4 regions of the Paenibacillus sp. ACRSA genome follow, and region 3 is predicted to be linked to each of the others. Evidence: riboswitches for the same ligand, from Rfam matches in the RefSeq annotation. Region 3 holds a riboswitch; each other region holds the start of a gene.
What was found. A riboswitch is a leader RNA that binds a small molecule or an ion and turns the genes downstream of it on or off. The one in region 3 is predicted to bind thiamine pyrophosphate.
Positions count from the first base shown of each region.

Region 1: another riboswitch for thiamine pyrophosphate. It lies ahead of MH215_RS19870 (ABC transporter substrate-binding protein); the one in region 3 lies ahead of tenA (thiaminase II).
Region 2: another riboswitch for thiamine pyrophosphate. It lies ahead of thiC (phosphomethylpyrimidine synthase ThiC); the one in region 3 lies ahead of tenA (thiaminase II).
Region 4: another riboswitch for thiamine pyrophosphate. It lies ahead of MH215_RS15890 (thiamine phosphate synthase); the one in region 3 lies ahead of tenA (thiaminase II).

Region 1 is NZ_JAKRNP010000007.1:102,836-110,906, forward strand. Features, by position in the region: gene MH215_RS19855 (ABC transporter ATP-binding protein) at 1-917, opposite strand, end outside; gene MH215_RS19860 (ABC transporter permease) at 960-1,718, opposite strand; gene MH215_RS19865 (thiamine-binding protein) at 1,718-2,011, opposite strand; gene MH215_RS19870 (ABC transporter substrate-binding protein) at 2,225-3,265, opposite strand; TPP riboswitch at 3,481-3,592, opposite strand; gene MH215_RS19875 (VOC family protein) at 3,750-4,136, opposite strand; gene MH215_RS19880 (DUF2798 domain-containing protein) at 4,364-4,864, shown strand; gene MH215_RS19885 (S1 domain-containing protein) at 4,897-5,082, shown strand; gene serS (serine--tRNA ligase) at 5,378-6,676, shown strand; gene MH215_RS19895 (nucleoside deaminase) at 6,890-7,450, shown strand; gene MH215_RS19900 (aldo/keto reductase) at 7,478-8,071, shown strand, end outside.
Region 2 is NZ_JAKRNP010000015.1:58,432-66,502, forward strand. Features, by position in the region: gene MH215_RS25720 (hypothetical protein) at 1-47, shown strand, start outside; gene thiC (phosphomethylpyrimidine synthase ThiC) at 142-1,899, opposite strand; TPP riboswitch at 2,311-2,424, opposite strand; gene MH215_RS25730 (IclR family transcriptional regulator) at 2,600-3,343, opposite strand; gene MH215_RS25735 (alpha/beta hydrolase) at 3,688-4,701, shown strand; gene MH215_RS25740 (Fe-Mn family superoxide dismutase) at 4,914-6,194, shown strand; gene MH215_RS25745 (S-layer homology domain-containing protein) at 6,413-8,071, opposite strand, start outside.
Region 3 is NZ_JAKRNP010000007.1:277,560-285,630, forward strand. Features, by position in the region: gene MH215_RS20655 (iron-containing alcohol dehydrogenase) at 1-692, shown strand, start outside; TPP riboswitch at 1,001-1,098, shown strand; gene tenA (thiaminase II) at 1,220-1,882, shown strand; gene MH215_RS20665 (ABC transporter ATP-binding protein) at 1,879-2,640, shown strand; gene MH215_RS20670 (ABC transporter permease) at 2,637-3,395, shown strand; gene MH215_RS20675 (ABC transporter substrate-binding protein) at 3,419-4,438, shown strand; gene MH215_RS20680 (helix-turn-helix transcriptional regulator) at 4,617-5,471, opposite strand; gene MH215_RS20685 (NAD(P)H-dependent oxidoreductase) at 5,666-6,229, shown strand; gene MH215_RS29120 (hypothetical protein) at 6,388-6,510, shown strand; gene MH215_RS20690 (CD3324 family protein) at 6,566-6,832, shown strand; gene MH215_RS20695 (nucleotidyltransferase domain-containing protein) at 6,992-8,071, shown strand, end outside.
Region 4 is NZ_JAKRNP010000005.1:34,680-42,750, reverse strand. Features, by position in the region: gene MH215_RS15925 (thiamine diphosphokinase) at 1-255, shown strand, start outside; gene MH215_RS15920 (C40 family peptidase) at 536-1,036, shown strand; gene MH215_RS15915 (response regulator transcription factor) at 1,164-1,850, opposite strand; gene MH215_RS15910 (ThiF family adenylyltransferase) at 2,173-3,222, opposite strand; gene MH215_RS15905 (thiazole synthase) at 3,219-3,986, opposite strand; gene thiS (sulfur carrier protein ThiS) at 3,990-4,193, opposite strand; gene thiO (glycine oxidase ThiO) at 4,190-5,422, opposite strand; gene MH215_RS15890 (thiamine phosphate synthase) at 5,442-6,095, opposite strand; TPP riboswitch at 6,316-6,425, opposite strand; gene abc-f (ribosomal protection-like ABC-F family protein) at 6,502-8,052, opposite strand.

The DNA of each region.
Region 1 (8,071 bases), 170 kb from region 3:
AGGCGGGCTTTGTGCTGTTCTTCTCGCATCCACTGTGAAATTTGGCGTTTACGTTCAAGAAAGGCGGAATCCTCAGTCACCGATTCACGTCGTGGACGATCAAATGGAACAATAACCTCTTGCAGCACGGTTGCTGGGCGATTGGATAGAACATACACCCGATCCGCTAGCAGAAGAGCTTCCTCAATGTTGTGTGTAATGAATAACACCGAGCGGCGATTTTGCTCCCAAATCTCCAGTAGCCAGCGCTGCATATCGCTGCGCGTCAAAGCATCAAGTGCACTGAAAGGCTCATCAAGCAGCATCAGCTCCTGTGGACTGAGTAGCGCGCGCAGGAAAGCAACACGCTGCTGCATCCCTCCTGAGAGCATATGAGGATAAGCACGTTCGAATCCAGCTAGACCAACACTTGCCAACCAATTGCGTGCTTCAGCAATTGCTTCTGTCCGAGGTAGAGTTGTCTTCGATACTTCGCCAGCTAATACCACATTATCTTCAATCGTCCGCCAGGGCAGTAGAGCGGGTTGTTGCGGCATGTAGCTAATTTTGCCACGTTGTCCGGTAACGTCCTGCCCTTGCATGAGAATTCGTCCAGCCTGCGGCTTGAGCAAACCGCCAATGATATGAAAAAGAGTACTTTTGCCACAGCCGGATGGACCGACAATGGCTACAAATTCGCCTTGCCCAACCGTTAGGGACAGGTCATCCAATACGGAGAGTGTTTTGCGTCGCTCACGATATGAGGCATGAACCTGCGTAACCTCAAGTGCTGGAGAGGCCTGGGTAATCCCTCTTGGTATTAATGTAGAATCAGACTGTTGAATTGTTGTCTGTGTCGTAGAATTTTCATTGGTTACACGTTCATTCGTTAGGTTATCGGTAAGGTAATCGTTCAGTTTATTCTGTTCGTCTCTCATCCCGGTTTCACATCCTTGCCACGAGGTTTTCCAGTGCCATTATTATCGTTTTTGTGGCCGCCAGCGCACGAGTAGCTTCTCAAGCAGTGCAATCAGCAGGAAGAGCAACAGACTGAGCGCCACAATAATCATAATGGCTACAAATAGTCGATCCGTTCGATATGCAGACTTCTGTAACATCATATAGTATCCGATGCCCTTATCTGCTCCGATCCATTCGGCAATAATGGCACCCATCACACTATATGTAGCGGCTATTTTAATTCCAGAAAAGACAGAAGGCAGCGCGTGCGGAAGCTCCAGTTTCCAGAATAGCTGTCCACGTTTGGCGCCAGCCATACGCATATAGTTCATCATCATGGCATCTGTACGGGTTAATCCATCCATGGCGGCAACGGCAACAGGGAAGAAACAGACCAGAATGATGGTAATTAATTTGGGCAGCAATCCGAATCCGAACCAGATCAGCAAGAGCGGTGCTAACGCGATGGTTGGAATGTTCTGGCTTAGTATAAGCAAAGGATAGAGCGCGGACTTTAAAAATGGGATCAGGTGAAGCACCATGGCAATCAGCAGTCCCACCAACGTTCCTGCGGCGAATCCGATGAGTGTTAACTGGATCGTCGCCCATGCATGCATACCAAGTCGATCCGCCTGTGAAGCTGCTTCACGAGCAATGTCTGAAGGTGCAGGTAGCATCCACTTTTCAATATGAAATAGCGAGACGGCTCCTTGCCATATCGCAATAAAGAGAATAACCGCCACGAGGGGCGGCCATACGCTTTTGAAGTAGGCGTGCATTAGCGATATTTCTCCGTTAGTTTATCCATGCTGAAGCCGGCACCGCCGCTATGGGCGATTTTGATCTGGGAGATGATGCTTGGGCTACCAGCGTCCACAAGTGCTTCATGCATTTTGCGAACAACGTCCAGCAGTTCCTCCAGCTCACCTTCCATCGTTGTTTCTAGAGGGTTGACCTGATATTTCACACCAGATTGTTGAATGACTTCAATCGCGCGATCTACATACGGGTATGAGTCCTCACCATTTGGCGTCTTCGGGATAACTTGAATACTGAGTAATGTGCTTGCCATGGAGTTCACGGCTCCTTTCGAGTTGGGTTGTATAAGTTGAATCAGCTTTACACTTAACACTCCGATTGCAGTACCCTCTTACTATCACTGTTATCCCCGGATTTCATGAATAAATTTTAAATGGAGTAAATCCGGGGATAAAGGTGAGCGCTCCGCTTCTCCAGATGGGTTCTGCACTCTTCGTTTGTGTAAAAAGTTCAACTTAAACAATAATTATTGGGGTAAGAAATCGTTCGTATATGCCTTGCTCACATCGATTTGTTCATCCAGCAGTTTTTTGCTGTACATCCAGTCCGTATAGTTCTGCCATACTTCCTGTTTCTGTTCGCCCCAGCGTGGTGCATCGTCTGTGTATTTCGGGCTAAGCCACTTCTGGCTTGCAAGCACAAGGTCTTTATCGAGATCCGGTACGGCTTTGATCAGAATATTAGCGGCGTCTTCGGGATGATCAATCGCATATTGGTATCCTTCGGACGTGGCTTTCATGAACGCTTTAACCAGTTCAGGATCGTTCTCAATCGTGGTTTCATTTGTTACCAATACAGGTGTGTAATAGTCGAGTGCTTCGGAGTAGTCTTTGACATACAACATGTCGATCGGCTCTCCGCGAAGCTCAGCCTCAATCCCAGTCCATGCATAGAAAATCCAGGCAAAATCGATATCGCGTTTCACGGCGGTGAAGAAGTCGGCATCACCCATGTTAATGTTTTTCACTTTGGACACGTCAGCGCCTTCGCCCTCCATAATGGATTGCATTACCGCTTCCTCTACTGGGGAGCCCCAGCCTCCATAGGTTTTACCTTCGAAGTCTTTAGGGGATTTAATGTTCCGATCCGTCGGGGCTGCAAATCCGGATGTATTATGTTGAATAACGGCAGCAATCGAGACGAGCGGTACACCTTGGGTACGCGCCTGAGTTACACTTTCCTGATAACTTACGCCAAAAGGAACCTCATTCGAAGCGACCATCGTGTCAGCGCCGCCAGCACCAGGTTGCACGATCTCCACGTTTAAGCCCTCGGCTTCGTAAAATCCTTGATCTACCGCTGCATATAAGCCGGTATGGTTCGTATTCGGTGTCCAGTCCAGTACAACTTTAACATCCCGGAGTGCTGCGTTATCACCTTCACTATTGTTCTCGGTGTTGGTATCTCCGTTAGATTGGGCAGGGCCAGCTTCCTTGCTTCCGCAAGCCGTGATTGCAATCAAGGTTACGCATAGGAGCAACAAGCCGATCGTTTTACGCCATCTCATCTTCATTCTCTCCTTCATGTTGTCCGCCTAAATGGCGAGGGTTCTCCTTGGCTTCATATCCAAGCATCGTGCATAAATCAACAGAATTATACCGGCTATGATCTGGATGTCGTTTTTTTATGTAACGTGATATGCAAAAGAACATAAAAAAAGCGCCCCGGATTCCGGGACGCGTGCAGGCGTTAGAGAAGTAGCGCGCAGCGATATAGCTGGGCCTATTCGATATACTCCGATTCCTACGCTGGCATGATCCAGATCAGGTCTAAGGGTTAGTATCTTGTGGGATACACTCTCAGCCGGCCAATTCCGACTCCCCTGGGAAACTATGAAGTTAAGGGTATTACTAGGTGTAATTATAGGACAGCGGGCAGAACGTGTCCAGTCATGAACTGGAATATCCGATGATGGATCTTACGAAGTGGATCTAAGCTATCATAGATGCTACCTGTGCGCCAATCGGGATCATTAATAGATCCGTTTACCTTTAACGCTGGAAGAATTCAATCCATTCCTTCTCTGGGCCATAGATGAAGAAGTAACGATAACCGTTCGGTAGGGTGATAATCTCTCCATCAATAAATTCGGCCTCCGTCGCTCGTATACGCTGATATTCAGCATCAAGATCCTCCACATGAATCGCAAAATGATGCACAGTTCCTTCGGAGGGAAGTTTGTCGCTATATCCCTGAATGAGCTCGATTTCAGTTTCATCACTGCCATTGAATCCGAGGAAAGCAAGTTGGATGACACCATTGGTATGGGTAACGCGGTCTTTCAGCTCAAGCCCAACGATTTCGGTATAGAAACGAAGCGTGGTCTCCAGATCACGGACAGCGATACCGATGTGGTCGATACGTTTTTGAAAGCTCATTGTACAGTAATCCTCCTAACTGATTCGTGAATATGGTTTACATTTTAAGGAGTATCATAGGGGTATAAATCCGGGTTGTCAAATAGGGAAAATGAGTTTATGTAGATGAAATGTTCTATATTTCAATATAAACATAAAGGTATATTATCAACGTTCACAAAGTGTTCACTTATGTGACCCTATTCCTCATCTTTATAATTGTCCAAGTAGAAGAGAGGATGAGAGAATTGCCAACAACAAAGAAAGAACATACGTATTTTGGATTGATGATGTGCACAGGAATGGTAGTCGTTATGATGACTTTCAATTTACTGTATAACGGATTAATGGGGAGTATGTCTCCGCTAGAGATTTTATTTCAGTTTGTTCTATGTTTTATTGTAGCTTTTGTGGTGGAAAGCTTTATCGTTGGGCCGGTGGCTCAGAAAATTGCCTTTGCATTGCCATTCAACAAATCGAATAAGGTGATTGGTATTTTGACGATTTCCGTATGTATGGTTGTGGGGATGGTTCTGATGATGTCGATGTATGGAATGCTTACGGCGTATCTTGCCAATCAATTGAACGGAAAGTCTCTCGTAGAAACGTATCTTCACACCATACTGCGGAACTTTAGTCTAGCGCTACCGTTACAGTTGCTTATCATTGGGCCGCTCGTTCGATATATATTCGGTAAATTCCTAAAAGCTAAAGGGAATGTGGCTCCCTTTGTTAATACAGAAGCTTAATTGGAAAATAGAGGAGAAAAGTGTTAATATTTTTGCCATCAAGAATATTAACAGGTGGTGAAGAAACTGGTCGAATTCGATACTCGAACGTCACAATGCACGGCATGTCAATTGATGATCGCAAGACATTTCTGGATGTAACAACAGATGAGAAGATGATCGAGACATCCGTTCAGGGTATAGATCGGGATAATAATGTGGTTTATAAGTATGACTGAATATAAAATCGTTATCCTTCTTTATCACTTGCATTTAAACGATACTTTTGTATATACTGATAAACAACAATTACAGATCGGAACATGCCGTTGAAGAGCATCCAACTCGGAGGTGTTTTCGCCAGGGGAGCGATATTTCCCCAAGTTAACCGGAACCGCCCGTTATCGCGGACCAAGCGGCTGGAGCAGTGAACGAACTGTTTCGGCAAGTTGGGTGGCACCGCGAGCAGAGCGCTCCTCGTCCCAAGGGATGAGGGCGCTCTTTGTATTTTTACAGCCAAAGGAGACGGTGACCATGCTTGAAATGAAGTGGATCAGAGCGCATGCAGAAGAGGTGCAAGCGGCGGCAAATGGAAAGAAAATCAATATTAACATTCAAGAACTGTTAGAGCGAGACGAGGAACGCAGAGCGTTATTGCAGGAAACCGAAGAAGGTCGCAGGGTGCGTAACGCGTTGTCGGCGGATATTGGCAGAATGATGCAAGCAGGTCAGCGTGAGCAGGCAGAGGGGCTGCGTAACGAGGTAAAACAACGGAATGAGCAGTTGGAACAGCTCAAAGTTAAGCTTGAAGCGATCCAAGCAGAAGTTACGCGTATGCAATGGCTCGTACCCAATGTTGTATCGCCAGACACACCTGTAGGTACTTCGGATGCGGACAATGTAGAGCTACGCCGTGTGGGTGAAGTCCCGACATTTGAGTATAGCATGAAGGATCATGTGGAATTGGGTGAGATGCATGACCTGATTGACATTGCGCGTGGGGTGAAAATCGGTGGAACACGGAGCTATGTGCTCAAGGGAGCAGGGGTACAGCTTCACCGCGCCGTGCAACAGCTTGCGCTCGATCTGCTCTTGAAGCAGGGATTCACAGCGCTAGAGGTTCCGCTCATGGTAAGGGAGGACGCCCTACTCAACACAGGGTTTTTCCCAACAGGACGAGACCAAGTGTATGAGCTTACCGGTGAGAACAAGTGGCTGGTGGGTACTTCGGAGGTGCCGCTCGTGTCCTATTATGCGGATGAAATTGTGAATGTGGAACAACCTGTGAAGCTGGCTGCTGTATCGACGTGCTTCCGCAGCGAAGTGGGATCGGGAGGACGGGACGTACGCGGATTGTATCGTGTACATCAATTTGCCAAGGTGGAGCAGGTGATTCTCTGCGCTCCAGATGCGGAAGAGTCGGAACGCATGTTACAGGAGATTACAGGACACGCTGAGCAATTGCTGCAATTGTTAGAGCTTCCTTATCGCGTTGTAGCAGTATGTACCGGGGATATGGGGCAGAAGACGTATAAGCAGTATGATATTGAAACATGGATGCCTAGCCGGGAGGCATACGGAGAGACACATTCCTCGTCGAATTTGCATGACTTCCAGGCACGCCGTTCGAACATTCGTTGTCGTGATGCAGAAGGGAAGCTAGTATATTGTCACACCTTAAACAATACAGCCGTGGCTTCACCGCGTATTCTCATTCCACTGCTAGAGAATCATCAGCAGGCAGATGGAAGCATTCGAATTCCGGCTGCGCTCCAGCCATATATGGGCGGGGCTGAGTTTATTACATTGCCACATCTGGCGGAAGAAGAGTAAGAGAGAATTGTAATGTTGGTATGCATATGAAAGAGCAAGAATAGACCCTGAATGCAAAGAACTCCTATATCGCAATGTCACTGAGGTAATAAACTTGATGACATTGCTTGTCATAGGGGTTCTTTTTTTACATAACTAGACATCCATGAAGGAGCACCAGTATATTTCTGGAATATATTATTAATCGAAATTACTGAGATGGGAGTGTATAGGATGGACAAACATTACGACAACCTGCTGTTAGCTTTTGAAGAAGCAGAGAAGGCAAAAGATGAAGGTACATTTCCTATAGGTGCAGTTATTGTTGATGCAGATGGGACGGTTGTGAGTCGCGGTAGGAACAGAGTTTTTTCGAGTGGTGACTCCACAGCACATGCCGAAATGGACGCTATAAGGAAAGCTGGAGCGAAGATCCTTAATCTTGAGGGTAAGAGATTTATTCCTAATAACGAGCTTACCTTATATACCACTTGTGAACCTTGTCCTATGTGCACAGGTACAATCGTATTGTCTTTGATTAAAAAAGTGGTTTGGGCTGCAAATGATACGGACATAGGTGCTTTCAAAAAATTCAAGGAATTAGATAATGGATTACCCATTTATAATGATATGTTTCATAATATTGAGTTTGTTGCTGCTCCTTACAGAGATCTAGAGATGAGACAAAGAAAACTGTTAGCAGCATGGAATAATAGCCGTGGATACACCGACAATCACTGGAATAACGAATTAATATATGATACTGATGGATTATTGAGGAACTGCGAGGCGTAAGTATACCTTGAGTAGGAGGTTTTGTTCATGCGATTTCGTAAGCTAGGGAATACGGATATAGACATTCCGGTGATTGGTCAAGGGACTTGGAAGTTTGGTGAAGATCCGAGGAAAGAAAGAGATGAAGTGGAGGCATTGCGCCATGGTATCCAAAATGGACTTACTCTAATGGATACTGCAGAAGAGTACGGAGATGGTGGTGCCGAGAAATTGGTTGGTCGAGCCATTCATGATATCAGAAGTGAGGTATTCCTAGTCACTAAAGTATCAGCCAAGCATTGTTCTTACCAAGGTGTGCTTAGAGCGGCAGAGGAAAGTTTAGATCGTTTGAGAACGGATTATATAGATCTTTATTTGCAGCATTGGCCAAGCCCACAATACGAAGTTGCTGAAACGATGGAGGCTATGTCGGAACTAGTTAGTAGAGGAATAATTAAACATGTGGGCGTTAGTAATTTTACGCTCGATTTGATGAAAGAGGCACAGTACCATTTAGGTGAAATACCGTTGGTATGTAATCAATTAGCTTATCATTTACATGATCGAAGAATTGAGAAGGAAATACTACCTTTTTCTATAGAGAACAGTGTAACTATTATGGGATATTCACCTTTTGGATAT
Region 2 (8,071 bases), on a different contig from region 3:
TTGTCATCGCAGGCATCCTATTTCAGATTTGGCGTAAATTGGATTGAACCCAAACGTTACGTTGAATTGGAATCCGGCCTTTCAAAACATTAAACATTTTTTCATATTAAAGCTATGAAAGCCTGTCATCTCCGAATTTTCTTAGGAACGTGTCCGATATTCTTCAGCCTTTTCCTTCATTCCAGCAGCAACCGCCTCCTGCTCGGACAATCCCTTGTCTGCAGCAAATGCACGAATATCCTGCGTAATGCGCATGCTACAGAACTTCGGCCCGCACATGGAGCAGAAGTGAGCTTCCTTGGCCCCTTCTGCGGGCAGCGTTTCATCGTGATAGGACAGCGCCCGTTCCGGGTCAAGCGACAGGTTGAACTGGTCACGCCAGCGGAACTCGAATCTAGCCTTGGACAGTGCATCATCTCGGCGTTGAGCTCGTGGGTGACCTTTGGCTAGGTCAGCGGCATGCGCTGCAATCTTATAAGCAATGACACCCTCACGTACATCATCCTTATTGGGCAGCCCCAAATGTTCCTTTGGTGTAACATAACAGAGCATGGATGTCCCGAACCAGCCAATCATCGCCGCTCCAATAGCTGAAGTAATGTGATCATAACCTGGAGCAATGTCTGTTGTCAGTGGACCCAAAGTATAGAACGGAGCCTCTTTACAGATTTCCATCTGTAGATCTACATTCTCCTTGATCTTATGCATCGGCACATGCCCTGGACCTTCAATCATCACCTGTACATCATGCTTCCACGCAATCTGCGTTAACTCGCCCAGTGTAGCCAGCTCTGCCATCTGAGCCTCGTCATTGGCATCATATAAACTCCCCGGACGCAGTCCATCCCCAAGCGAGAATGCCACATCATACCTTTTCATAATTTCACATATTTCTTCAAAATGCGTATACAAAAAGTTCTCTTGATGATGTGCCAGACACCATGCCGCCATGATAGATCCACCCCGGGACACAATGCCTGTCATGCGTTTGGCTGTCATCGGGATATAGCGCAGTAAGACACCTGCATGGATCGTGAAATAGTCTACGCCTTGCTCTGCCTGCTCAATAAGTGTGTCTCGGTACAATTCCCACGTTAGTGCTTCTGCTTCGCCATTCACCTTCTCTAGCGCCTGATAGAGCGGTACAGTACCGATTGGCACCGGAGAATTACGAATGATCCATTCCCGCGTGGTATGGATATCCTTGCCGGTAGAGAGATCCATAACGGTATCCGAGCCCCAGCGTACAGCCCAGGTCATTTTCTCCACTTCTTCTTCGATGGAGGAAGAGACAGCTGAATTCCCGATATTCGCGTTGATCTTCACATGAAAATGTCGACCAATTAACATGGGCTCACTTTCAGGATGATTGATGTTGGATGGTAGAATCGCTCGGCCACTGGCCAGTTCTTGTCGCACAAACTCCGGCTCTACTCCCTCACGAATCGCGGCAAACTCCATCTCTGGCGTAATGATGCCCTGGCGTGCATAGTACATCTGCGTTACACAGCGTCCAGCCCGCGCCCGCAGCGGCTTGCCACGCAAGCCTGGGTAGGCTTCGGCCCCGGTTCTTCTGCTCCCCGCCTTCAGCCCGTTATCTTCCGGTTGTACGGTACGTCCTGCATAAGCCTCCACATCCTCACGCTCCATAATCCAGCGTGTGCGGAGTGCAGGTAGCCCCGCCCGGATATCTGCGTGAAAATCAGGGTCGGTCATCGGGCCGCTCGTATCGTACACACGCAGCGGCTCATTATGCTCCACCCCTTGGGGAGTACTTGTGTCATGAAGGGCTATTTCACGCTCAGGTACAGCAATGTCTGGACGTGAGCCCTGAATGTATACTTTACGGCTGCCGGGAAAAGGTTGAACCCCTCCAGCCGCACCTGTTCCTTTTGCCATCTGCGCTTCTGTATTCCCTTGTCCCATCATCGGTTGTTCTGTACTCATTGTCTTTGTCTCCTCCTCATTGGTCGTCACGACTGCATCACTTCATTTCCATGCGGGCGCATCTAACCTGGAGACCATCCATACAAGGAGCAATGACAACCTTCCCTAGAGAGACAATATACAGTAAGACAACATACAGCAGAGAACGATTCATTCACCGAGCTCATTCGAATAGATTCCATAACAGATTCCAGCCTCAATTCTTTCATCGAAAGTATTCCTAAAGCCAGACTCTGTCTCTGCTCACTGTATATAAAAAAGCCGATTCCCAAGGGAACCGGCTATGTCCATTACCAATAGATGTGCCGATTACCGAACTCTAATCGAGTTCAGCCATAGGTTACATCCCGTTGATGTTCGTGGTTGATGTGCCGATTACTTCCCTACGCTGGTATGATCCAGATCAGGTGCAAAGGGTCCAGAATCTCATGCGATTCCGTCTCAGTCCGGACAATTCGGACTCCCCTAGTAACGTTAATAAGTTGCGGTAGGTCCACCGCGTGTCATATTCAATTCATCAAGCCCCGCTTGGGCTGTCCATATCAGGATAGCTTAACCGCGAATGAAAAACAACCTTTATTTTCCATAATCAACAGATTCACTAATTATCAAATGCATTGTTCCAAAAGAGCGGACTTGTTGAACGACCCCATTAAGATAACATCAAGCCCATCTGAGTAGCTGCTTCCTTCAACACAGGTGCATACTCATGTAATGTCTCTTGTGATAGACGGCTGACAGGTCCTGATACAGACAATGCCGCAGCAATTTGTCCTTTGCGATCCATAATCGGTACAGATACCGCTGCAGCTCCAGGCTCACGCTCCTCATAGCTCGTTGCATAACCATGCTCCAGAATATCCTTCATCTGCGCTAGATAGACCTTAGGATCGATAAAGACAGGCCACTCCGGCCCATTCATCAGCTCCTCACGATCCTCTTCCGTAGCAAAGGCCATCAGTACCTTACTGGACGCACCTACGGATAAAGGAAGGCGCACACCAACAGGAGCTACACGTCGTATAGCCTGATCGCTCTGAACAGCTTGAATTCGAATCCGTTCACTACCATCTCGCAAATACAAGCTAACCGTCTCCCCGAGTCGATCTCTCAGACGCTCCATCGCAGGTAGAAGAAGAATAGCAGGATCATCACTACGGGACATGTGGGCGGAAAGCTCCCAGATCCGGATACCAAGCCGATACTTCTCAGTAGCTGCATCCCGGATGACAAATCCGCGTTCCTCTAAGGTTGCCATCAGCCGGTGAACCGTGCTTTTGTGCAGACCAATCTGGCTGGCAATCTCGGTAAGCCCCAGATCACTCCGCGTTGTGAAGCACAATAATATATCCAAGGCTCGTTCCACAGCCCTGACGGTCAACTTGCGGTCTTCCATGACACTAAGCCTCCTCATGTTTCATCACATGAAACTTGGTTACATAAATTATATGAGAAACGATCTCATCTGTAAACTAAAATGCGGCAAAATTCTCCTTTTTATAAGACTGAATTTCCCGCGATTTGTACACTTAGGAAATGTTAACCAGATTCTCTCGGAACTATATAACAATTGCGTAACAAATGCTGCCAATCAATTGACTTTGGTTATATAGGAACATACGATAAAGATATATTATGCATTTGTATCATTCGTTCCTGCGACTTAGGAACTACGTATATGGGTTGAATGGTTCTCGTTGTTATCCTCAATTTCATCTGAACTTATAAGGAGGGGCAATCATGTATTCGACATCCCAGAGCGAAGCCCCGCTGCAAACGAAAGTGTCCGATCTGCCTACTTCGTTATCGCCAAGGCTGATTCGGTTCAAGCATATTATCGTAGCGTTGCTGCTCTCCGTGGTATTTTTTCTACTCTTTTGTTTCATTGCACTACACGGTTACATTGCCTGGGTTTTATCCAACCCAACGGTAGCTCCTGTCTTCTCTAATCCGATGCAAGCGAGGAACATGAAGTATGAAGACATTACGTTCCCTGCGGCAGATGGAAGCCGAACGATGCAGGGCTGGTATATTCCTGCCGACAAAGATGTGAACAAAATGATCATCTTCAGTCATGGCTATGGTGCCAACCGTGAGGAAACCTGGGTTCCGATGTATGACCTTGCCCATTATGCGCACCAACTTGGATTTAACGTCATTATGTTCGATTATGGTTTTGCTTCTCAGGTAAATAAGGCTGTCGCTACAGGCGGCAAAGCGGAATCACAGCAATTGCTAGGTGCCATTCAAACAGCGAAGCAACGAGGGGCTGAGGAGCTCGTCGTATGGGGATTCTCCATGGGTGCCGGCACAGCATTACAGACAGGCCTTCTCACCGAGGATGTCGATGCAATGATTCTGGACAGTACCTTCTTGCTTGAACCAGATACGCTGTATCACAACATTCATAATCAGATCAATCTTCCACGCCAACCTACACTTGAGATTATGAAGCTGCTGTTCCCGGTTCTGAACGGCACTGGATTACAGCAAATTCCGTATCAAGAGGTCAAAAAAGAGGATTATTCTTTCCCGATTTTCTTCATTCACGGTACGGAAGATGAGAAGGCGCCTTATCCAATCGCGGAGTTGCTCGCCGCCAATCAGACCAATGCAAATTCAGAGGAATGGATCGTGGACGGAGCCCATCATGAGTTAATTTTCCGTGAGCATCCCAAAGAATACCTGCGCCGCGTATCCACTTTCCTGAGCCATGTAACGAAGACGACCAGTGATGAAATTGATAGATATTAATTGTTCATGCGATGAATTATATAGCTACTGACTACGTGAGAGCCCTTATGGGGCTCTTTTTTTATATACATAGGACAACGGCATTTATGAATATATTGTTGAGATGGCTATGCACGTCATGTTCGAGGATAAAGAGATCTGGGCTGTTTCAGCCTAATTTCAATGTTAAAAATGGATTCGGAATCATATCACTGATGGGAGGATGCTTGGTTATGCAATGGAAAGGATATGGGCCGCTCTTACCCCTACGTATACTCGAAGAAATTCGTTTCTGGAAAGAGCAAGAGAAAGAGCACACCCTCGTTATTCGTATACTTGTACCTAACTTAGAGCCTGAATATGTCAAACTACTGGAGGAATGGGAGGTAGCATTTTCAAACAGTGAACACACGGCTAACCAGCTTATCAAACAAGTGTTACCCGGAACTCACGCCCCTGCTCCCTATATTCTTCGTAGCGTAGAACAGTTAGTGTCTGCGAGCATAGCACAATCCAGAGAGTTTATCCGGCAACTCTATGTTTTATTGGAGCAGAGTGCTGCGGTGCAGGCCGTGCCCTCTGCCAAAACCGTCATTCTACATTTCATCCGGGAATCAGAGTACTTCCTAGGTGTGTTAGATACACTTCGTGGGCCCGGACTCTTGAGAGACTCTGCAACGGATGCCCCTTTTACGCTGGACAGTCTCCTTCAATCATCCCAACGAGAAAGCTTAGAGAAGCCTGCAGCTACATCGTCTAAAGAAACCTCTAATGCTTCTGCATCTGCTACTCAGACCCAAAACTCTCCAGCAATTCACTCAGCCCCCACACAAACAAGCGCTAGCACCACCACTTCCGTAGCTGCAACACCACCTGTTAAGGAACGCCCTGTACCGATTGGCGGGCATACCTTACCACCACTGCCTTATGCGTACAACGCCTTGGAGCCACATATTGATGAACTGACCATGCGCATTCATCATGATAAGCACCATCAATCCTATGTAGACGGATTAAATACCGCTGAGAAAAAATTAGCGGAATCCAGGAAAAAGAACAATTTTGAACTCGTAAAACACTGGGAACGGGAACTCGCCTTTAATGGGGCAGGTCATTACCTGCATACTATTTTCTGGACGATTATGAGTCCCCAAGGTGGCGGCAAACCGTCAGGTATGCTGGCTGAACAGATCAAACGTGATTTTGGCAGTTATGAAGCATTCAAGAACCAATTCACAGAAGCAGCCAATAAAGTAGAAGGCAGTGGCTGGGCTATGCTTGTCTGGAGTCCACGGGCACATCGTCTTGAAATTTTGCAAGCAGAAAAGCACCAGAACTTATCTCAGTCTGACATCGTTCCGCTCCTTCCTCTGGATGTGTGGGAGCATGCGTACTATCTGAAGCACCAGAATGAACGCAAAAAATATATCGAAGATTGGTGGAAGGTCGTCTACTGGCCTGCAGTAGCTGAGCGATACGAGACGGCAAGAAAGCTACTATGGCCGCCTTACTAAAGCCTCCTATGATTCTTGAAGTCTTTCCACTCTAAGAACGAATCATAAGCAAGAGACAACATAAATAAATAAATAAATAAATAAATAAATATGTCAGACCTCTTTAGGCCTTATGCTTAATAATATAAATGTAAAAAAAGAGATATCTCCAGCCGAATGACTGAAAGATATCTCTTTGCATTTGATTATTATGAGATTATAAAGATAGATATAACGATCTATTTGCGGATTGAAGCTGCTTCAATCGCTGCATAAGCCCAATGTGTGACAGGCACATCCAACCACTGTCCTGCTGCATCTGTTGCAGCTTGAAGACCAATCAGCTTATTCAGCATCGTCACGGCTTCAGCGCGAGTTATTGGCTGACTTGCACGGAACGTGCCATCGGTGTATCCAGTAACTATTCCCGCTGAACTCAATTGTTCTACTGCCTGTTGTGCCCAATGCCCGTTTACATCGGTAAATGTTGTCGGCACAGCAGTCATCTGGTTAGATGTTACTAGCGGCTGCAACAGAGCAGCCATCTCCGCACGAGTAATCGCCTGATCTGGCTTGAAGCTGCCATCGGTGTAGCCTTGAACATAACCGGATTGAGCTGCTGCTGAGATAGCTGCATCTGCCCAGTGACTGGAGTTCACGTCTGTAAAACGATGGCTACCTTCCAGCATATTTGCTCCTGTAATACGCGTAATTAATGTTGCCATTTCTGCACGAGTTACATTACGCTCTGGTCGGAAGCTTCCATCAGAATACCCTTGAATATATGGCTGAGCTTTCAAGCTCTTGTCTGTCCAGTCCTTCACCTTAACAACGGAGAACGTACTGAATTTGTTGACTTGAATCTCAATGCCTTGTTGATTATTACTGTTTATTGTAACGAGTTTACCGTGTACAAGCTCTTTCGCTCCATCGCTGTGCTCAATATATACGCCTAGCTCCTCAGAATTCACACCTGCGATCTGACTAGCCTCTACAGGCAATACGAGCGTTACAGGTCTGCTCTGCAAATTCGTTTCAATCGTCATTGGACGACCGAGAATCTGGATATTCGTTGTGCCTACAACTTGAGTTATTGTCTCATTGCTTTGCACTCTCGTTTGGATTTCTGAACGTTCAGTCTCTTTTTTCACCGGTACAAGACGGAAATAAATATCATCAGTACGTCCGAGCAGGGAACTTGCCGGGATGGTAATCTTCACGTTTGGATTGGAAATAACGAGATCCACACCTTGCTCAGCCAGCATTGCTGACGATTGTGGAGAGAGATTAAGATCCCACTGTGATACTTCATCTTTGGTATCTGGAATCAAGACAACCGCCGTGCGGGAGCCTGTCCGTTTCAATTGATCAATAATGGATTGCGTTTTGCTCTGATCAAGCAGAAGTTCATCCTTAACCGTACCATCAGTAGCACGTGTACGACTAATCTCCAAGGAAGCGATCGTTGAAGCCTGATCCCCATTCGCTACATCCACTTTAATTACTTCTTTTTGTGGAGCTTGTGGAGTAGTTGGCGCAGGACTCGTTGTCACAGGTGCTGGTGACGGTGTTGGCGTTACAGGAGTAGGTGTAATAACTCCCCCGCCTCCTCCATTACCTGGCGTTTCTGGATTGGATGGAGTGATGTTAATCTTCACTGGATTAGAAATTCCATATTCTGATTCTCCACCATCATATACAGCTTTAACAGCGAATATATATTTTTCTCCTTCTTTGAGGTCTTTAATATCCCAACTATTATTCATAATTTCCGTAGAAACAAGAATCCATTGTGAAGGGTCTACTGGTACTGATGAACCTTCGTACATATAAACTGAAGCATACCCGTTCGTAATTGTATCCCAAGTTAACGTAACCTTTTTCTCACCCTTTGTTGC
Region 3 (8,071 bases):
ATCCTTTGGCGGACTTTGGGTTAACTCCAGATATCGCGATTATTGATCCTGTTTTAGTTACTCATATGCCGCAACATATGATTGCTTACAGTGGTATGGATGCAGTGACGCATAGCATTGAAGCGTATGTGGCTAAACCACGTACGATTTTTACGGATGCACTCGCGATTGAAGCAGCTGAAGCACTGAAGGATCACTTGCTTGCTTCCTTTCAAGGCGATCTGGCTTCCAGGGAGGAAGTTCATTACGCTCAAGCTATGGCCGGTATGTCCTTTGCTAATGCAGTCTTAGGGAATGTACACAGTCTGGCACATAAGAGTGGTCCGATCTTCAATATCCCTCACGGATTAGCGAATGCAATCTACTTGCCCTATGTAATCCAGTTTAACCGGAAAGTCGTAGAAGATCGTTATGCTAACCTTGCAACTCGATTGAATTTGAAGGGGAATAATGCCCAGGAACTAACGGATTCTTTAGTGGAGTGGGTGCGTAAAGTTAACCGTGATATGGGACTTCCTGCTACATTACAAGAATTCGGGATTGAAGAAGACGTATTCCGGAATCATGTAGAAGCCATGGCAGACAATGCAATGAAAGATCCATGTACAGGGACAAATCCACGAGAAACGTCTGCTGAACAAATGAGAAAATTGTATGAATCCGCCTATTATGGCGTAGATGTTAACTTCTAAGTCAGATTCTATTACGATTTGAAATCCAATAAAACATATGAAGCCTAGCCGATCTATAAAATTGGTTAGGCTTCAAGTATGTACGTCCAGATACAGATTTCGTCAATCGCTGGGGAATTTCTAATCTCTCAAAAATCCATCAGGTTCCGAAAAAAAGATTCTCTATACGTAACGGATCGACATGAAAAGTAAGACATCTATAAAGAGTTACTGCAAAGCGCCTTGACGATGTATATAGCCATTGATATACTGATCGAATAGTTAGATAATTTGTTTTCAGTGGTTTAAGAAACATAATAATTACATATAACCGTTTGCGAGGGAGCCTTAACCGGCTGAGAGGGTGTAAAACCGACCTTACCTGATTTGGATAATGCCAACGTAGGAATGCAACGATGAAATGCTGTTATTTGGGTTGCCCGTGGGCATTCCAAACTATAGTTTATTTATCTGCGAAACGTCCTATGGATGTTTCGCTTTTTTTGTTGTTGGAAAAAGGGGAATTACATTACGAATTGGAGGAACAAATGTTGACTATATCAGAGCGATTATATAAGGCAGCACAGCCTGTGTGGAAGGAATGTCACGAGCATCCCTTTGTGAAAGGGATTGGAGATGGCTCCTTAACAATTGAACAATTTCGATACTATTTGCTCCAAGATTACTTATACCTGTACGATTACGCCCGTGTATTTGCGCTAGGCATCGTCAAGTCGAAGGATCCCAAAGTCATGCAGCTTTTAAGCAAAAGTGTTGATAACATTCTGAATGGTGAAATGAAAATCCATCGTTCTTATATGGAGCGGTTAGGAATCACGGAAGATCAAGTTTTTCAGGTGAAACCTTCACTGAAAAATGTAGCCTACACTAACTATATGCTCGCTGTTTCACATGCAGGTGGCATAGCAGAAGTGCTCGTATCCATCCTGGCTTGCTCATGGAGCTACGCTGAAATTGGTCAAGTGCTTGCTCAAGCGCCAGGTGCAGCTGATCATGCTTTCTACGGGGAATGGATCACAGGTTATGCTTCCCCTGAATACCATAGCAGCAATCAGGCATTAGTTGAATTAACGGACAAGCTATTAGAGGGCTGTAGCGAGGAAGCATATCAACGGATGGAGGATATTTTCGTGATGTGCAGTCGCTTTGAGCTTGATTTTTGGGAGATGTCCTGGAGGCTGGAGTCTTGAGTTCACTGACGTTTCAGAATGTGTCCTATCAATATGATGCTGAACCTATAGACATAATAGACAACCTGTCTTTTACAATTGAGGCAGGATCATTTCACAGTATTGTTGGCGCCTCGGGCTGTGGTAAAAGCACGATTTTCCATCTCATTAACGGCCTACTTAGGCCAAAATCTGGTTCAATACGGATTGATGGGGCTCCGATCGGGGAAAAAAAGCATTACTGCGGCTATATGCCACAAAAAGACCTGTTGTTCCCTTGGAGAACAGTAGGAGAGAATCTTGGATTGCCTTTGGAGATTATCGGAGGTTACACCAAGGCTGAGTGCAAGGAGCTTATTGCTGACGCACTTCATAATGTAGGCTTAGATCATTGTCATAACAAGATGCCTCACGAACTTTCAGGCGGCATGCGCCAACGAGCTGCATTTGCCCGTACAATGCTCACGGGATCCGATTTGTTATTGCTGGATGAGCCGTTCTCTGCGCTGGATTTTCTAACCGGCATTACAATGCAAGAGTGGTTGCTTGATCAGTGGGAACAGCACAAGAAAACAATTATCTTTATTACTCATAACGTGGACGAAGCCTTATTTCTTTCGCAAAGAATACTAGCTGTGACGAGTGCCCCGATAAACCATTTAACAACGATTGATATACCTAACGGGTACCACCATTCAAGAGAATCTCTTGCTTCACCAGAAATATCTGCATTGCGTAACGAACTGATTCAATCGTTAAGGACGAATGTAATCTTATGAAAAAATCATCTTACACTCATAATCTTCCTGCCCTAATCGTTCTATTTGCTCTGCTGATGGTCTGGCAACTGGGAGCAATGAATTTGAACGCTGCTTATATTTTGCCTAGCCCGGTTCAAATATTTGAAAAAATGTGGGAGCTTCGCGAACCCTTATTTACCGTTCATTTGCCCGCGACTTTGCTAATTACGAGCATTGGTCTTGTATTATCCATCGTATTAGGCGTTGCACTAGCGATCCTTATGGACGTAAGTGTGTTGATGCGTAAGTGTCTATATCCCATCGTTGTAGGTTCACAGACGATCCCGACCACGGCCATTGCTCCACTATTTGTTCTATGGTTTGGGTATGGCATATGGAGCAAGGTACTCGTGTCCGTTTTAATAACCTTTTTCCCAATTACAATTACGGTATACGATGGTTTACGCAGTACCCGTATGGATATGAAGAAGCTTCTAATTACATATGGTGCCACTCCGTGGGAAATTTTCCTGAAACTCAAAATCCCTTATGCACTGCCTTATTTCTTCTCAGCTATCAAAATGGCAATTCCGATTAGTGTCATTGGGGCAGCGATTGGAGAATGGCTGGGTGCACAGAGTGGGCTGGGATATTTTTCGCGTCGAATGATGACGCAGCTTGACGGTGCGGGAGTGTTTGCACCCATTGTATTGTTATCCGTTGTTGCTATGGGTTCGGTTGCCGTAATCACACTGTTAGAGTGTCGTTTCGTTCGCTGGCGTGGGGAGTCATAAATAGATATGGAGGAAAGAAATTCATGAGAAAAACAAGAGCCATTCTTACAATGATACTGATCTTACTCGTGTTTAGCGCATGTACTAATCAGAATACATCTTCATCTACGACTAGCTCATCTACACAGAAATTACAAGAAGTTAATGTGGTGCTGGATTGGTATCCAAACGCCTTGCATGCGTTTCTCTATGTAGCGATAGATAAAGGGTACTTCGAGCAAGAAGGATTGAAGGTAAACCTGCAATTCCCGTCTAACAGCAATGATGCAATTTCACTTGTAGCAGCTGGAAAAGCAGATATTGGCTTGTATTATCAACAGGATGTCATCATCACAAGAGCGAATCAGAACGTGCCTGTCAAATCAATCGGTGCGGTTGTGCAGTCTCCGCTAAATGCCATCATTTCTTTAGCAGAGAAGAACATAACTTCTCCCAAAGATCTAAAGGGCAAAACGATTGGTTACTCAGGAACAGAATTATCTGAGGCTCTCATTCGTAGTGTCATGAAACATGATGGTTCGGATAGCAGTGATGTTAAAATGGTCGATGTCGGCTTTGAACTTATGAGTTCAATGACCACGCGTAATGTGGACGCCACAATCGGTGGCTTGATTAATCATGAGGTACCCCAACTTCAGGAGGAAGGCTTCAATGTGAATTGGTTTACATTGGAGAAATATGGGGTTCCGTCATACTATGAAGGTGTTTTTGTTGCTAACGATACAACAATTAATTCTGAATCGGACATGCTGGCTAAATTTCTACATGCTTCAAAAAAAGGATTTGAGGATGTAAAGGCCAATCCAGAGGCTGCATTACAAATCTTATTAGATCATCAGAATGCAGAGAATTTTCCGTTATCTGAAAATGTTGAACGTCAGAGTTTAGATATCCTTCTTCCTTTAATGGAGAATGATAACGCTGAATTCCTCAGTCAGGATGATTCCCGCTGGCAGGAAAATATAGATTGGCTAGAGTCGGAGGGGCTAATTGAGATAAAACCTACATTAGACGATGTTCGTGCAGTCATTCCGTATGAATAGTAGTATCTCAAAACTCTCTCCATTATTTGATTGTATGTCTTCTTGCAAACGCAAACGAACGACCTTTTTACTAATTTAGAATCAAGTAGGATTCATTCAAACGGAGTATACTACCAATATTATTCTATACGACATAAGCACCGGCCTTCTTAGGCCGGTGCTTATTTAACTTTTCCAATTATTGCGTAACCGTCATTTTCTCTGCGAGTTGAGCCAGGCGTTCAGACGAGCCATCCTGCAGATCGGGCGTAAATGCATGCAGGAACTGCCCGCTTCCGTTTTGGACTGGTAAGACGAGCGTTGACAGGTTCAGCAGTCCCACCTGTGGATGCGTAATCGCTTGCGGGTGTTTGCTGGTGCAACGAACCTCATAGTTCTCCCACATCGTTGAAAACTCGGGGCTATTCTCCGTCATTTCCGTGATGAATTCCGAATACCAAGTATCTTCGAGATTCTGGCTATACATTACGCGGAAGTGGCCGAGCAGAGATTCAGCCAGGTCTTCCCAGTCGACGAACATCGTTCTGTAGGATGGTAGCATGAATATGCGCCAGATCATGTTACGCTCACGACTGTCGGCCGTACCGAAAGGGCCAAACACAGAGAGAGCTAGGTGATTCCAAGCCAGTACATTCATTTTTGCATCGGTAATGTAAGCCGGACAGAGTGGCATCTGCTCCAATAAAAAGTTTAATGAAGACGATACTTCCGGCTCCTTTTTCTTAGAGATGAAGGTGTATTGGCGTGGATTCGCAAGGAAATGAAGATGGTGATTCTCGTCTGCATCGAGACGAAGAACACGAGCTAGACTGTCCAGCACCTGGTCAGAAACATTGATGTCCCGTCCCTGCTCCAGTGAGGTATACCACGGCAACGAAATTCCAGCGAGGGCTGAAACTTCTTCGCGTCGAAGTCCTTTCGTGCGTCTTCTTGTAAATTGGGCGTGAGGTAGACCCGCTTCTTCCGGCGTAAGTCGAAGCCGTCGCGTACGAAGAAAGTGTCCGAGCTCCTGACGGCGTTGATCATCGCTCATAACAGAACGCTCCTTTCAAGCTAATACTCTCAGTATCAGGATTGCGAAATATAGAATCGCCAATAGCGTTAGGGAGAATAATGATATAAACACAGTGCTTCTTAGATGATCCGAATCGAGTTAGGATAAAGCCATCACTTAATATGCTTCATTTTAACACATTCACTAATCCAGAGGGATAAAAGGAGAAAATCATGAATAATATCTTGGTTATTAACGGTCATCAGTTCTACCCCTATTCACAAGGAAGATTGAATAAAACGTTGTTTGACGATATGGTTTCCAATTTGTCGGAAAAATACAATATAAAAACGACGGTTGTTCAAGACGGCTACGATATTAGAGAAGAACAAGAGAAGTTCAAGTGGGCCGATACGATTATTTTTCAAACTCCAATTTACTGGTTCTCTTTGCCTACGCTGTTCAAAAAGTATTTTGATGAAGTTTATGAATACGGAATTATTTTCGAAGGATCCGAGAAATACGGGCAAGGTGGTCTGTTGAAAGGGAAGAAATACATGCTTTCCACCACATGGAATGCCCCAGAGAGTGATTTTAACAATCCGGAAGGCTTCTTCCAAGGGCTGGATTTGGAAGGAACATTGGAGCATATTCACGCGACTCAACGTTTTGTCGGCATGGAGGCGTTGGAAAGCTTCAGCATTCACGATGTAATCACGAACCCGGATATCGAAAAATATATCGCCAAGCTTCACGAACATTTAAATCAAGTTTTCGGACTCGAACTTAACGTTTAAGGTCGGCAAACACAAACGAAAAAGGCAATCTCTTCTTAAGAGGTTGCCTTTTTTCTAATGAACTGCAGCTCTACGAATAAATATAAGTACGTTCTAGAACAACATGCTCTGATATAATAGCAGTTATCAGCTATCTATTTTCTGTGGAGGTGAGGCCATTGAAAACAATCGGGGTAGGATTCTTATATGCATGGCTCTATGCAAAGCCAGTGAAGGATATGGCAATGCTTTGCATAGAGATTAGCAACAATCACAATCCAATTGCCAACAACGAGTTGTAATATTCTACGAACTGGCTTTGCACCTTATTGATTTATTAAATAAGGAGTGAGGCACGTGAAATATTCAAAAGCCGAGTCGATTTTCCCGGAAGAATTGCTACGGATCATTCAAGAATACGTTCAAGGCGAATTAGTATATATCCCCAAACCTAAAGAGGCGCACCTCAAATGGGGAGAGAAAACACACAGTAAGAGTAAAGTATCTGCTCGAAACGCTGAGATTAAATCTTTGTTCCGTGATGGAGTCAGCATAAACGAGTTGGCGGAGCAATATTTTTTGTCCTGTGAAAGTATTAAGAAGATTGTTTATACCAAGAACTAATGGAATCCGCTATATCGTCGTATTGACGGTATAGCGGATTTTTGTGCAAAGTTGAATTAAATCAACTTATACATAGTAACTGTACCTCGAAATCCGTAGACTCAAGTTAATGCTGTTGTGACCAGAGGACTTAAGGATGATAAGAAGGGGTGTAGCGGGATGAATGAAATGATAATGAAGCAACTGCTGGACAAAAATGAACGGTTGATTAACATGATAATTGAACGCGTAAAGGGAGATTTTCTAGACGATATCGCTATTATTGGGCTTACGGGTTCATTTAGCACCGGGGACTTTCATGAGAAGAGCGACCTGGATTTAATCATCATTAACAATACAGATAAAGGACGGGGGATATCCGATTGCTTCATCTTGGATGACGTGGGATATGACATCTATTGCACACCTTGGTCTACAAGAATACATGAACAATCCACCTTGGAAAGTCCCAACGTATCGAGCCTAACCGAGCTCCAAGTACTCTATTATGCTAAGCCTGAGGACTTGGAGAAATTGAATGAATTCAAGCAAAAAGCTCTCAATGCACTTGCGAACCCAATAGGTGAAGCATGTCTTAAACGAGCCGAAAAGTGGATTGATCTGGCTAAAATCGCTTACAGCGATATCATGCTTAGTGAAGATATCGGCTCCGTGCGATATGCATCTGCCGACGTTTTGTACAATCTAGTCAATGCGTTGGTCAGCATAAATAACACGTGCATCAAACGAGGAATCAAGCGATATTTAGAAGAGATATGTTCGTTTCGCTATGTGCCTGATCAGCTTGAATCGATGTACATGTCAGTCATTGAAGCGCGCACCATCGAAGAAATTAGAATAGCGTCTTTTGACATGTTGAAAAGTGTTACGAAGTTACACAGCACGATGTGTGATAGCTTCATCGTTAAACCTGTTCCGACCTATGATAATCTGAAGGGAACTTACGAAGAATTGTGGTGCAACTACCGCAACAAGATCTTGAACGGTGTTTTGATAAACGATGCCCCTTATGTATTTCTTTCAGCCTTTGGAGCTCAAGGTTATCTTGATGAAATGGCTGCGAAGATCGGAACTAAGAAATTTGATCTTATGCAGTACTTTGATGCAAGTAATCTAACCGTTATGCAAGAGAAGTTTCTTGAAGTGATGGATGAGTATGTAGAGGAATATCATAAGGTTGGCCGGGAAGTCCAACGATTTACAACCTTTGAGCAACTGTATGCTCATTTTATGAATCGC
Region 4 (8,071 bases), on a different contig from region 3:
CTGCAAGACAAAAATAACCTCATGATGTTAACGACTTCCGAAGCCGTAGTCGAAGACCATGGCTATGAGTATGTCTCTTTGTTACCTTTGACACCAGAAGTAACGGGGATTAGCTTAGAAGGATTCCAATACCCGCTGCATGAAGCAACCTTGCGGATGGGACAGTCATTAGGGATCAGTAACAAATTGTTAGGTAAGTCTGGAACCGTCTCTATTGATAGTGGATTATTACTAATCATCCAGAGCAAAGATTAACTTAGAATCTTAAATAGTTACGTTTTTGTAACCCATGTTTCAAATGTACATTAAGTGGAATCCACGTAAAGACCCTTGAATATCAAGGGTCTTTTTTATTTTTCTCCAAATTGATGTCCGTCAATGATTAATTTTTTGACATTTTTAATTGTTTTTTAATAATGATACCCAATGCTTTGCGACACAAGGGATTGTGTCCTCCTATCCAATTTCTAGGCTGTTACAAACCTGTTATAGTAGCTCTAGCAACTTAACGAAAACGAATTTTGGAGGTACTTACATGAAAACAAACATCTTAGTCCAAAAGGCCGTAACCGTCGGGTTGTGCGCTACACTTGGTTTTGGAGCAGTTCTTATGACTAACGCACCCGTTGCACAAGCAGCAACCGCATCGGTATCAACTGGACAGCAAATTGTTAACTATGGTAAAAAGTTCACTGGAACTCCATATAAATTTGGCGCTTCAACCACAACAACGAAGTATTTTGATTGCTCTTCATTTATGAAGTATATTTTCAAGAAATATGGCGTTGACTTGCCACGTACATCCGTGAAGCAATCCAAAGAAGGTAAAGCTGTATCTAAAGCTAACCTACGTGTAGGCGACCTTGTCTTCTTCTCCAGCGGTAGCCGCTCTACTGGTTCTAACGTTACTCATGTTGGAGTATATGCAGGAAATGGTAAGATTCTCCACACTTACGGATCTCCGGGTGTAACTCTGTCAGATTTGGACTCTGGTACTTGGAAAAGAACCTATATCAAAGCTCGTCGCGTACTATAGAGCTTAATTGCAACGATACGGACAACTTGAATTGAACCGAATCCATGGATTCGGTTCTTTTTGTTTGTTCTAATTTGCTACAGGGTATCAAGAGAACCATCCATAATTATTGATCAATCCCCAATACTCAGGTATGAAGCATATAACCCACTCCACGTACCGTATGGATCAATTTCTGGGGTCGCCCTTTGTCTACTTTTACGCGTAGGTGTTTAATATATACGTCCACAACATTCGTATCCATTGCAAATTCGTATCCCCATACTTCACTTAAAATCATACTACGCGTGCACGCCTCATTAACATGACGAGCCAAATACTCCAACAATTCGTACTCCTTAGGTGTTAACATCAAATATTCTCCCGCACGGTTCACTCGGCGAGAACGCAAATTCACTTTAAGATCATGCACAACGATGACCTCTTCATCCATCTGGTCTACACTCACAAATAGTCTTAACAAATTACGAATCCGTGCCAATAGGACACTGGAGTGAATAGGCTCTACAATTACATCGTTTGCCCCAAAATCAAGCCAATGAACAATCTCTTCATTCATTGCCTTGTATGTAAGTACCACTATTGGGACAGGCTTACTCTTTTGAGCTAACCGCTCAAGACCTTCCGACAATTCTCCCCGTGAATCCGTATCATGCAAGAGAATGATCATACGGATCGATTCCAGTTGTGCATCTCGCTCTTGTTGCAATTGTTGCCAACTAAACTCCACAACAGTATATGAATGATTCAGTAACACATCTTTAATGGATGTGATTCGCTCTGTCGTTCCCACCAAAAGGATGGATGTTTGCATGTAGTATTCACCCGGCTTATCTCAAACTTCGCCATGATATTTCTGCACAATGAATAAGGATCACGAATAAACACAAAGATGCAGAACAGCATTTCGTTATCTGCTTATCATGCCGCATAACCAAAAAGTCCATTCCTTTAGGAATGGACTTAGATAGTTTATCTCTGGGGTGTATATCTTGAGTTTGTATTTTGAGTTTGTATCTTGGGTTTGTATCTTGGGTTTGTATACTGAATTCAAATCTTCACATCATATTTCTGCTTCATATTTCTAATTAAATCGTTAGATCATATCGTTAATGTTTGTCGGGTTAATTCAACACTTAACCAAAGTAACGATGTACAAGCGTTCGCGCTTCTGCCGTATCTTTCGTTCCATGCACCAGAATACGTCCGTCTTGGAAAATAACCATTCGTTGCGCTCCCGTTGTGAACGAAACTAAAAAGGGATTAGCCTCAACCTGACCTTCATCAAGTCCACGTAAGCGCTCAGCTGTATGCTCTAGATCAAGTTTTGTTGGGCGTGCCGGGCGAATCTGTACTGTGTCTCTGCCACATAACACGTCCGTCTTCTCCAGATTTGAAGCAGAGAGATACGGATAAGTCGCTGTTTCACCACAGGAAGCACATTGTTGCTTTTTCGCACCATCCACGTTAATTGAAATGTATTCATTGCGCCATAGATCGAAGGATAATAACTTCCGTCTTAACGCCTCTGGATGGCCACTTAACCATTTCAGCGCTTCGGCTGTTTGATTCGCTGTTACCATCTGTACAGCCTGAGGAATAATTCCTGAGGTATCGCAAGTATCGCCACCAAGTGGAACCTCTCCCAGCAAACAATTCAAACAAGGTGTCTCACCAGGGACAAATGTGTACGTAATTCCATAACTGCCGACACATCCCCCATATATCCATGGAATGCGGTATTTCTGGCACATATCATTGATCAACAATCTCGTATCAAAGTTATCTGTTGCATCCATAATTAGATCAACATTTGGAATTAAGTCCTCTAACTCATCTGCCCTTACATCCATTACAATTCCCTTAACGGTAACTGTGGAATTAATTGCACTGAGATGCTTTTGTGCGGCTATCGCTTTGGGCATTCTCTCCATTGCATCCTGTTCAATATATAGTTGCTGTCGCTGCAAGTTGCTCCACTCTACATAGTCACGATCTACAATCGTGACATGTCCTACACCGGAACGTACCAGCGTCTCCGCAATACCGGTTCCTAATGCACCTGCACCAACGATCAAAACTTTACCGTTACTTAATTTGCGCTGTCCTTCCTTGCCAAGGGGAGCATAACGCTCTTGTCTGGAATATCGATCTCCTTGGTCAGGTGAACACGTCTCATTCATCATGTATGAATCATTCCTTCCGCCGGACTACTCGCTGCTGCATAACGCTTAACTGGAATCATTCCTGCCTCATATGCCAATCTTCCTGCCTCTACCCCGAGTCTCATGGCCTTCGCCATATCCACAGGATAACGTGACCCAGATACTGCTGTATTCAACAACACAGCGTCTGCTCCCATTTCCATTGCACGAGCAGCATCACTAGGTGATCGAAGTCCAGCATCCACAATCACAGGGACAACCGCCTGTTCAATAATAACTTCGAGGTTGTATGGATTCATGATTCCCTTGCCTGATCCAATTGGTGAAGCCCCAGGCATCACAGCGTGTACGCCAAGTAACTGGAGCCGTTTCGCCAAGATTACATCATCAGATATATAAGGAAGAACCGTAAAGCCTTTATGTAGCAGCATCTCACAGGCTTTATACGTTTCAATCGGGTCTGGTAACAGTGTAATTCCATCGCCAATCACTTCTACTTTTATCATATCACAAAGTCCGGAAGCACGGGCGAGTTCAGCAATCCGAACAGCTTCTTCTGCCGTAGAAGCGCCCGCTGTGTTAGGCAGCAAGGTGTAGCGATCCAAATCTACCATATCGAGAAAATGCCTTTTGTTACGCTCTTCAAGATTAAGGCGTCTCACAGCAAACGTAAGTACCTCTGTGCCTGAGGCTTCAATAGCCTGAGACTGCACCTCTAAATCGTCAAACTTACCTGTACCCAACAATAATCTAGACTGAAAGACATGTTCCCCAATTTTCAACATCACTTAACCCCCTCCTACAAAATGTACAATTTCAACCCGATCCCCATCTTTTAAATGGGTCGTCTCATGATGTTCACGGGTAAGAATCTGGCGATTCAACTCAACAACCACTGTTTTCACATGAAGATCAAATGAGTGCAGCAGTTTATCTACACGGTTCAAACGGTCTTCAATCTCCATTCGTTGACCATTGACTATAATATTCAATGCAAGATCCCCCTTTTAATGAAGCGTTCTGGACGACAACCTTGCACATTCAGCTCCTCAGAAGATTTACCTTCGATAAAATCAGCGAGTAAGCTACCCGTTACAGCGCTTAACAAGATTCCGTTGCGATGATGTCCAAAAGCTGCATACAAACCAGATATGCTCTCACATGCGCCTAGGTAAGGTAATCCATCAGGTGTTGAAGGCCTTACTCCGGCCCATGCCCGTACAAAATAAGCTTCTGCAATGCCAGGCACCCAGCTGGCAGCCCGTTCAAGCAGCTTTTGCAAACCAGCAGCTGTAACATGCAGATCAGATTTCCCCGGTAGAACTGTCGCACCAATCCATACTTCTCCATTGGCTTTAGGCACGATATAAATGTCCTCTGCGTAGACCGTTTTGTCTGGGACAAGTTGTCCAGAATGATCTGAGAACTGTACTGCTGCAATTTCGCCTTTGACAGGTAAGATTGGCAAATGAAGTCCAACCTGCTTCATTAACTCTTCGCCTTGTATACCATTAGCAACAATGACATTTTGACATGTCATCGTTCCAATGGAAGTTTCCACGGCTTGTATTCTGTTTGCATCCACGCGAAGATTAACATGATGGACACCTTCAATAATTCGAGCTCCTAGAGCCTGAGCTGATCTTGCATAAGCTTGAGTCAAATTGACAGGCAGCACGTCACATTCCAACGGTCGATAATAGGCACCATAAATATCTTTGTTCAACCATGGAGATTCTTGTTGTGCCGTAGTACCATCCCACCAAATTTCAGTAGCTAGTGATCGTAGTCTGGGAACTATGGAATCATTACTTAAATCATTTTTAAAACGGATAGGCGTGATAAAACCATTTTGTTGAAATCCAATATGGATCTCACTCAGGGAACTCAGCTGTTCGTACTGCTCATGAAGTAACTGTCTGCTCATTGTTGCCAAGTTCAACATCATTGGCGAAGAAAAATGCTCACTATCTGCTGCAATCATGCCAGCTGCTGCACAAGATGCACCCTCAGCGATCCGTCCACGCTCAATTAGAAGAACATCTTTTCCTCGTGCAGCAAGCTCATAGGCAATCGCACAACCAATCACGCCCCCACCAATCACAATCGTTTCTGCATGAAGCTTTCCGTGGATTCCATCATTGGTTCTACTGCGGGACAAGGTTTTACGCAAATCTCGTTTACTACTTCGGCTCCGAACTCTCGCTCTATCGTTCACCATCTCATCTCCTTGCTCAAGATTAACCTTCCGATTCCACGATCGCCTGTTTTAGTGCACTAACCGCTTGCTTTGGATGCTCGCTCGCCCAGATATGTGATATGACTGCTAAGCCTCTTGCTCCTGCACTGCGAAGATCACGAACATGCTCGATCCCAATGCCACCAATTGCGATTACTGGAACGTTCACTGTAGCGCATACTTCAGCAAGTTGCTTCGGCCCTCTGGGTTTGATTCCTGGTTTACTATTAGAGTTATAGATATGACCGAAAATAACATAGTCTACGCCTTGTTGCTCAGCAGCCTTTGCTTCATCTACAGAATGAACGGACACACCGATGCGAATTCGCTTTCGCATATCTCCTATAGATATCGTGCTTTGAGAAAAATCTGCCTGACCCCAATGCACACCTGCGAACCTTCCACCTTGACCCACTTCATGCACACCATTGACTACAATACGATCATAAGGAACCCCTGATTGATGCAGTTTGTTTGCCCACTCCCTACGCTGTTCAGGTGGCTGTTGCTTTTCCCGAATATGAATATAGTCGACCCATGGCCATATATCCTTCGATACACTTACAAAGTTGTGCAAATCCCCTACGCCTTGAGATATAACATGCAGCTCAAAAGAAGCTGTGACATCGGAGTCATGCTCTACTGTAATTACCAAACGATAACCTCCTCTCTTGACCAATGACATAACAAAAAAAGCCACTCCCGTAGGGGAGTGGCTGCGAAATATATGCTTTGATTCGTTTAATAAAGTGTTGAACGACCACAGAGGTTCTATGTATGCAACGGTTAGCCCCATTGCAGATCTCATAGAAACAACATGCTGTTCTCTCAGAAACAAGCATCTACCTCATTCATGCAGAGTACTGTTTCTAATAAACGAAAACGCGCCACTTCCCTACGCTGGTATGATCCAGATCAGGTGCAAAGGGTCCGGAATCGCATTCTTCCATCTCAGCCGCATCGTGCGGCCCCCCTAGTGTTCATATGAAGTTGTAGCCTATATTACCATAGAGTCCTTTTTTTGTCACCGAAGATTTCTGAATCCTGTTCGGCTACGTAGACTAATTTTTCTCAGACCAAGCTTCAACATCCCAAGTCTTCGTAACCCAATCCTCGTAGAAATCAGGTTCGTGAGATACGAGAAGTACTGTACCCTTAAATTCCTGGAGGGCGCGCTTCAGTTCAGCTTTGGCTGTTACATCAAGGTGATTGGTCGGCTCATCGAACAAAATCCAGTTACTCTCGCGCATTAACAACTTGCACAAACGCACTTTTGCTTGTTCTCCACCACTTAGCATGTTAAGTGGACGAGTAATATGTTCGTTTTTTAATCCACAACGTGCAAGATGTCCCCTAACTTCATTCTGGGTCAGATGCGAAAATTCATTCCATACATCCTCAATTGGAGTGATATTCCCCGCCCGTACCTCCTGCTCAAAATAAGCTGTTTCCAGATAATCTCCCAAAAATGTTTTGCCGCTGATTGGCGGAATTTTACCAAGAATCGTTTTTAGTAGTGTAGATTTACCCACACCGTTACAACCAACGATGGCAATTTTCTCTCCACGTTCAATGGTCATCGTCATTTTAGGTAATAAAGCATGAGAATATCCAATTTCAAAATCAATGCCCTCAAACACCGTTTTACTGCTGGCACGAGCATCTTTGAATTTGAAAGTAGGTTTGGCTGCCTCATCCGGACGATCAATCCGTTCGATTTTACCCAATTGCTTCTCACGGCTCTTCGCACGACCTGACGTAGAAGCACGTGCTTTATTCCGCTGGATGAAGTCTTCCTGCTTTTTGATGTACTCCTGTTGCTTCTCATAAGCATCAATATGCTGTGCTTTCTGCATATCGGCCATCTCAAGAAACTTGTTATAGTTCGCTGCATATCTTGTTAACTTGGCAAATTCCAAGTGATAGATCACATTAACTACTTCGTTCATGAACTCTGTATCATGGGAAATCAAAATAAAACTATACGGGTAATCCTTCAAATACCGGGTCAGCCATTCAATATGCTCTACATCCAGATAGTTCGTAGGTTCATCGAGTAGTAGCGCTGTAGGCTTCTCCAAGAGAAGCTTAGCTAGGAGCACCTTGGTACGTTGGCCCCCACTTAGTGAAGCAACGTCACGATCAAGTCCAATGACGGACAGACCCAGACCGTTAGCCATCTCTTCTACCTTCACATCGATCAAATAAAAATCGCCCTGCTCCAACTGTTCTTGGATGTCGCCCATTTCTTCAAGCAACTGTTCCAATTGCTCAGGGTCAGCATCAGCCATCTGATCTGTAATTGCCATCATTTCTTTTTCCAATTCAAGCAGTGGCAAGAATGCATCCTTCAGCACATCCCGGATTGTCTTGCCTGGCGTTAGTTTGGTATGCTGATCCAAATATCCGTAACGAACTTTAGGTGTCCATTCAACTTTGCCACTATCTTTAAGCAATTTTCCGGTCAAAATATTCATAAGCGTGGATTTGCCTACACCATTTGCTCCAACAAGACCTACTCGCTCACCTGAAAGTAAACGAAAGGATACATTTTTAAATAACGTGCGATCTCCAAAATTGTGACTCACGTTCTCAACTGACAATAAGCTCATAAGATGAGGTTGCTCCTAT